DNA from 3 places in the Enterobacter cancerogenus genome. Region 3 is predicted to be linked to each of the others. Evidence: predicted binding sites of a transcription regulator. Region 3 holds the regulator's gene; each other region holds the start of a gene.
The links. Region 3 encodes PurR, which represses purine synthesis genes. Its sites were predicted from a motif close to CANGCAAACGTTTGCNTG; they were not measured.
Positions count from the first base shown of each region.

Region 1: cvpA (colicin V production protein) is a predicted target of PurR. The motif match lies at 1,386-1,403, and genes of this name have one in related genera.
Region 2: I6L58_RS12085 (nucleobase:cation symporter-2 family protein) is a predicted target of PurR. The motif match lies at 846-863, and genes of this name have one in related genera.

Region 1 is NZ_CP077290.1:4,179,392-4,181,666, reverse strand. It holds gene purF (amidophosphoribosyltransferase) at 1-805, opposite strand, end outside; gene cvpA (colicin V production protein) at 842-1,330, opposite strand; gene dedD (cell division protein DedD) at 1,584-2,275, opposite strand, start outside; gene folC (bifunctional tetrahydrofolate synthase/dihydrofolate synthase) at 2,269-2,275, opposite strand, start outside.
Region 2 is NZ_CP077290.1:2,568,515-2,570,789, forward strand. It holds gene recG (ATP-dependent DNA helicase RecG) at 1-811, shown strand, start outside; gene I6L58_RS12085 (nucleobase:cation symporter-2 family protein) at 915-2,275, shown strand, end outside.
Region 3 is NZ_CP077290.1:627,179-629,453, forward strand. It holds gene cydH (cytochrome bd-I oxidase subunit CydH) at 68-157, opposite strand; gene purR (HTH-type transcriptional repressor PurR) at 455-1,480, shown strand; gene punR (DNA-binding transcriptional activator PunR) at 1,497-2,275, opposite strand, start outside.

The DNA of each region.
Region 1 (2,275 bases), 1.3 Mb from region 3:
TGTCGATGAACGAGTCCGGACGCGCGAAGTAGACGTATTCGAACAGGCACGGGTTGCTGACCGGGTTGTCGGCACACTGGCGGGTAAACAGCTGCCCCTTCTCGGTGATGTACACCGCTTCGCCCGGCGCAACGTCGCGCAGGAATTCAAAGCCCAGGGTATCAAGCGCCACGCTTTCGGAGGCGACCATGTATTCGGTACGACCATCGCCGAGATCGCGTTTGCCGAGCACCAGCGGGCGAATGCCGTTTGGATCGCGGAAGGCCACCATACCGTGACCGATAATCATCGCCACGCAGGCGTACGCGCCGCGGATCAGGCGGTTGGTCGCGGCCACGGCGGCAAAGATGTTATCGGCTTCCAGCGGATAGTGACGGAAGTTATCCAGCTCGCTGGCAAAGATATTGAGCAGGATTTCAGAATCAGAAGTGGTGTTAATGTGGCGACGTTTTTCTTCGAACAGCTTTTTACGCAGCTCGTGGGCATTGGTCAGGTTGCCATTGTGGGCAAGCGTGATGCCGTACGGTGAGTTGACGTAAAAAGGCTGAGCCTCAGAGGCGCTGGAGCTGCCAGCAGTAGGATAACGAACGTGACCAATCCCCATATTACCTTGCAGGCGCTGCATATGGCGGGCTTCAAACACATCGTTTACCAGGCCGTTTGCCTTACGTAAACGGAAGCAGTTGTGTGCATCAATGGTGATGATACCCGCAGCATCCTGACCACGGTGCTGAAGCACCGATAATGCGTCATAAATAGACTGGTTAACCGGCATGAAACCGGCGATACCGACAATACCGCACATTCGTCTTTTCCTCGTTAAGCCACATCTCAGAGCCAGTCAGGCTCTGGGCAAGAAACTCGACGAGCTTTGCAGATAGTCAAAGAACCATCTGATGATGAAGCTGAACTCCGGAATGAGCTGCGATTTTTGCCAGTCTTCGCTTTTTGAGAACCCGGTAAAGGTATCCAGGAAGAACAGTATCGCGGCCACAATCAGCACGCCTCGTAACGCCCCAAAACAGATCCCGAGTACCCTGTCCGTTCCTGACAGACCGGTTTTCTCGACCAGTTGACCTATCACGTAATTGACGATAGCGCCGACAATCAGCGTCGCGATAAACAGCACCGCGATGGCGATTCCGTTTCGGACCAGTTCATCTTCAAAGCCCGTGAACCAGACAGACAGGTAAGTGTAGTAATGACTGGCAACAAAGAAAGCACAACCCCATGTCACCAGCGATAACGCTTCACGAACAAAGCCACGGATCAGGCTAACCAGACAGGAAAAACCAATCACCGCAATGATGGCGTAATCAATCCAGACCATATATGTCCCACGATTTAACGCCCTGTCATCCAGTTCGGGGCGAATTCTAACAGAAAAAGAAAACGTTTGCGTAGGGATTTCCTTTCCCCGCGTAAATAAAAAAGGCGCTGAAAAAAAGCTCAACGCCACGGTCCTTTTGACGTCGCTGTGGACGTCTGTTGCCCCTCCCCCCGGCTCTCTCCCTCAAGGAAGAGGGAGCAAACCCTCCCCTCGCCCCTCTGGAGAGAGGGTCAGGGTGAGGGGAAAGATCTTATCAGTTCGCGCTGTAGTTCATCACCACACCGCTCAGACCGGAAATCTGCTTCAGCTCGCCGAGCGACCCTTTGAGCTTATCTTTCGACGCATCCGGTCCGACGAGGATACGGGTAATTTTACCCTGTACCGGCGTGGAAGGTGAAGTGTAAACACGATATCCCGCGCCGCGCAGCTTACTCACTACCTCATTAACCTTATCGGCATTTTTCAGCGCGCCGAGCTGCACAACGTACGCTTTACCCACAGGGGCTGGCTCTTGCTGGGCAGGTTTTGCCGGCGGCGGTGTTTCTGACGCAGCGGCAAGCCGATCGTCGGTCTGGTCACGCTGCGGTTTAGGCTGCGGTTTCTCTACCGGTTTCGGTTTTACTACCGGTTTCGGCTGTTCAACCGGCACAGGATCGATATCGGTATTGCTGTTTGCCGCCAGGCGAGACGGGTCCAGCGACGGGGCTGCCGCATCGCCCGCACGCACCTCTTCGGCAGCGCCTTCCGGCGGCTGAGCAGGCAGCGCCTGCGTCGCCGCAGGCAGCATATCCGGCTCATCGCGATCGCCTGGTTTTGGCACCAGCGGAATCGCCGCAAACTCATCCTGATAATGCTTTTTCTGCCCGTCAAGCAGCCCCGGGAGGATAATCACCCCGAGCGCGACCAACACAATGGTTCCTGTCAGACGGTTCTGAAACTTACTCG
Region 2 (2,275 bases), 1.9 Mb from region 3:
GATCATGACCGCCACGCCTATCCCGCGCACGCTGGCGATGACCGCCTACGCCGATCTCGATACCTCTACCATTGACGAGCTGCCGCCGGGCCGTACGCCGGTGACGACGGTCGCCATCCCGGACACGCGTCGCAGCGATATTATCGACCGCGTGCGCAACGCCTGCATGCAGGAAGGGCGTCAGGCCTACTGGGTGTGTACGCTGATCGAAGAGTCTGACCTGCTTGAAGCGCAGGCCGCAGAAGCCACCTGGGAAGAGCTTAAGCTGGCGCTACCGGAGCTGAATGTTGGCCTGGTGCACGGGCGTATGAAGCCCGCCGAGAAGCAGGCGGTCATGCAGGCCTTTAAACAGGGCGAGCTGCATCTTCTGATTGCTACAACGGTCATCGAAGTGGGTGTGGACGTGCCAAACGCCAGCCTGATGATTGTTGAAAACCCGGAACGCCTGGGTCTTGCGCAACTCCACCAGCTGCGCGGGCGCGTTGGCCGCGGTGCAGTGGCCTCCCACTGCGTTCTGCTTTATAAAGCGCCGCTGTCCAAAACCGCGCAGATGCGTCTGCAGGTCTTACGCGACAGCAACGATGGTTTCGTGATTGCGCAAAAAGACCTGGAAATCCGCGGGCCGGGCGAATTGCTGGGCACGCGTCAGACCGGCAACGCCGAGTTTAAGGTGGCGGATTTAATGCGCGATCAGGCCATGATCCCCGAAGTTCAGCGCCTCGCCCGCCATATTCATGAACGCTACCCCGAGCAGGCGGCAGCGCTTATCGAACGCTGGATGCCTGAAACCGAGCGCTACTCCAACGCCTGAAAACGCCACAGAATCCCCCTCAGAAAAATTTCTAAATGCAATCGTTTGCTTTTACCAACTGGTCAGATAAAATGCCCGCTTTTCCACCGTGGGATTGCCGCCGATGTCCGTTAACACCATAGAGTCTCCTGATGCGCAACCGATTGCGCAGAAGCAAAACAGTGAACTGATCTACCGCCTTGAGGACCGCCCGCCGCTGCCTCAAACGCTGTTCGCCGCGTGTCAGCACCTGCTGGCAATGTTCGTGGCGGTGATCACCCCTGCGTTATTGATTTGCCAGGCGCTCGGTTTACCGGCTCAGGATACTCAGCACATCATCAGCATGTCCCTGTTCGCCTCCGGTGTGGCCTCCATTATTCAAATTAAAGCATGGGGTCCGGTGGGGTCCGGGCTGCTGTCGATTCAGGGCACCAGTTTTAACTTTGTGGCCCCGCTGATCATGGGCGGTACGGCACTGAAAACCGGCGGTGCGGACGTCCCGACGATGATGGCAGCGCTGTTCGGCACGCTGATGCTGGCAAGCTGCACGGAGATGGTCATCTCCCGCGTGCTGCACCTGGCGCGCCGGGTGATCACGCCGCTGGTTTCCGGCGTGGTGGTGATGATTATCGGCCTGTCGCTGATTCAGGTTGGCCTGACGTCCATCGGCGGTGGCTATGCGGCGATGAACGACCACACCTTTGGCGCACCGAAAAACCTGCTGCTGGCAGGCATCGTGCTGGCGATTATCATTCTGCTCAACCGTCAGCGTAACCCGTATCTGCGCGTGGCATCGCTGGTGATTGCGATGGCGGCAGGCTACCTGATGGCGTGGGCGTTGGGCATGCTGCCGGAGAACACCGCCCCTGCCAATGCGGCGCTCATTACTGTCCCTACCCCGCTGTACTACGGCCTGGGCATTGACTGGGGTCTGCTGCTGCCGCTGATGCTGGTCTTTATGATCACCTCGCTCGAAACCATCGGCGACATTACGGCCACCTCCGACGTCTCCGAGCAGCCGGTCTCCGGCCCGCTGTACATGAAGCGTCTTAAAGGCGGCGTGCTGGCGAACGGCCTGAACTCGTTCGTCTCGGCGGTGTTCAACACCTTCCCGAACTCCTGCTTCGGCCAGAACAACGGCGTGATCCAGCTGACCGGCGTTGCCAGCCGCTACGTGGGTTTTGTGGTCGCCCTGATGCTGATCGTGCTCGGTCTGTTCCCGGCGGTAAGCGGCTTTGTGCAGCACATCCCTGAGCCAGTGCTTGGCGGCGCAACGCTGGTAATGTTCGGCACCATTGCGGCGTCCGGCGTGCGTATCGTCTCGCGCGAGCCGCTGAACCGCCGCGCAATTATGATTATCGCCCTGTCGCTGGCCGTCGGTCTTGGCGTCTCTCAGCAGCCGCTGATCCTGCAGTTTGCCCCTGACTGGGTGAAAAACCTGCTCTCTTCCGGCATCGCCGCCGGGGGGATCACCGCTATCGTTCT
Region 3 (2,275 bases):
AGATTTTTGCCAGAGGGGTAACAATCAGGCGAGGATGTGGAGGGAGACGCCTCTCCCTCCGCGTGAATCAGTGCAGCGCAGCCGTTAAACCACCGGCCACAATCAATGCCAGCACAATAACGGTGGTAACCAGCGAAAACTTCAGATCGGAACTCATCAATTTTTCTCCTTTTAATCACCCCACGAAAAGTGAGCTTGCTCATTTTTACACAGTTCAGGTCAAAAATCTTCCTGGTTTTAACCTGATATCCACTTTTGCTCTTCCCCTTTTCATCAAGATAGGACAAAATTCCACGCTAAATTTATTAGCGTACCGGCCATTGACCCCCTCCTGACGTCCTGTGTCGTTTTCCCGGCGTGTCGCAATTCAAGATTGCGTAATAAGGGTGAGAGAAGGCAAACGTTTACCTTCATGATTATCAGGAGCTTAGGATATGGTCTGGAGTGACATTTAATGGCAACAATAAAAGACGTAGCAAAACGCGCAAACGTTTCCACTACAACCGTATCACATGTTATTAACAAAACTCGCTTTGTTGCTGAAGAGACGCGCAATGCCGTCTGGGCGGCGATCAAAGAGCTGCACTACTCCCCGAGTGCGGTAGCGCGTAGCCTCAAAGTGAATCACACCAAATCGATCGGTTTGCTGGCGACCAGTAGCGAAGCGGCCTATTTCGCAGAAATTATCGAAGCGGTCGAAAAAAACTGCTTTCAGAAAGGCTATACCCTGATTCTGGGCAACGCCTGGAACAACATTGAAAAACAGCGTGCCTATCTTTCAATGATGGCGCAAAAGCGCGTCGACGGCCTGCTGGTGATGTGTTCAGAATACCCGGAATCGGTGCTTTCCATGCTGGAAGAGTACCGTCACATCCCGATGGTGGTGATGGACTGGGGCGAAGCGCGCGCCGATTTCACCGACTCCGTGATTGATAACGCTTTTGAAGGCGGCTATATGGCGGGTCGTTATCTGGTAGAACGCGGGCATCGCGAGATTGGAGTTATTCCCGGCCCGCTTGAGCGCAACACCGGCGCAGGGCGTCTGGCTGGCTTTATGAAAGCGATGGAAGAAGCACTGATCACCGTGCCGGAAAACTGGATTGTGCAGGGCGACTTCGAGCCAGAATCGGGCTATCGCGCCATGCAGCAGATCGTCTCCCAGCAGCCTCGCCCGACCGCCGTCTTCTGCGGGGGCGATATTATGGCAATGGGTGCGCTCTGTGCGGCGGATGAACTGGGTCTGCGCGTGCCGCAGGACATTTCCGTGATCGGGTATGACAACGTGCGTAACGCCCGTTTCTTCACCCCGGCGCTGACCACCATCCACCAGCCGAAAGATTCGCTGGGCGAAACCGCTTTCAACATGCTGATGGACAGGATCGTTAACAAGCGTGAAGAATCGCAGTCTATTGAAGTCCACCCGCGTCTTGTTGAGCGCCGTTCCGTTGCGGATGGCCCTTTCCGCGACTACCGTCGCTAATGGTTAACGGGGCCAGCTACGCTGGCGCCCGTAGCCACTCCCGGTTCAGCGTTTCGCTGTCTCCCAGATAATCCAGCAGCCAGGCCATGGCAGGCGATACGTCGTTCTGCTGCCAGGTGAGGCAACAGGCTGCATCCGGGAACGGGTTTTCCAGCTGCAGGGCAACCCATTCTCCGCTGTCGATCCTCGGACGTGCAAAGTGGACGGGCACCATCGCCACGCACAGGCCCGCCGTCAGGCAGGTGGCAGACGACTCCCAGTCAGGTGCCACCACGCGCCGCTGGTTGTCCAGCAGCCAGGTGATGCGTTTGGGCAACGAACGCGAGGTATCTTCCAGCACCAGCGACGGCCAGTTGCGCAGCGTGTCGTCACTCAGCGGCCCTTCCAGCGCGGCCAGAGGATGATGGCGGGCGACCACGCAGGTCCAGCTCAGCATGCCCATATCCCGAAAAGCGTAACGTCCCCCAACGGGAATAGCCTGCGTCGCGCCGATAGCCATCTCAACCCTGCCGTCCGCCAGCGCATCCCAGACGCCGTTGAACACCTCCTGCGATACCCGCAACTCAACGTCCGAGAAATGGCGATAGAAATCCACGATCATCTGCCGTGTGCGTTCGGGCTTCACAATGTTGTCTACCGCAATGGAGAGATGGCCCCGCCAGCCATTGGCGATCTGTTGGCACTGCTCGCGGGTGATCTGCATTTTTTTGATGACAGAACGTCCCTCCTTGAGAAACCACGCCCCAGCAGGCGTTAACACCACGTCGCGGTGCCGACGCTCAAACAGCGGCACCG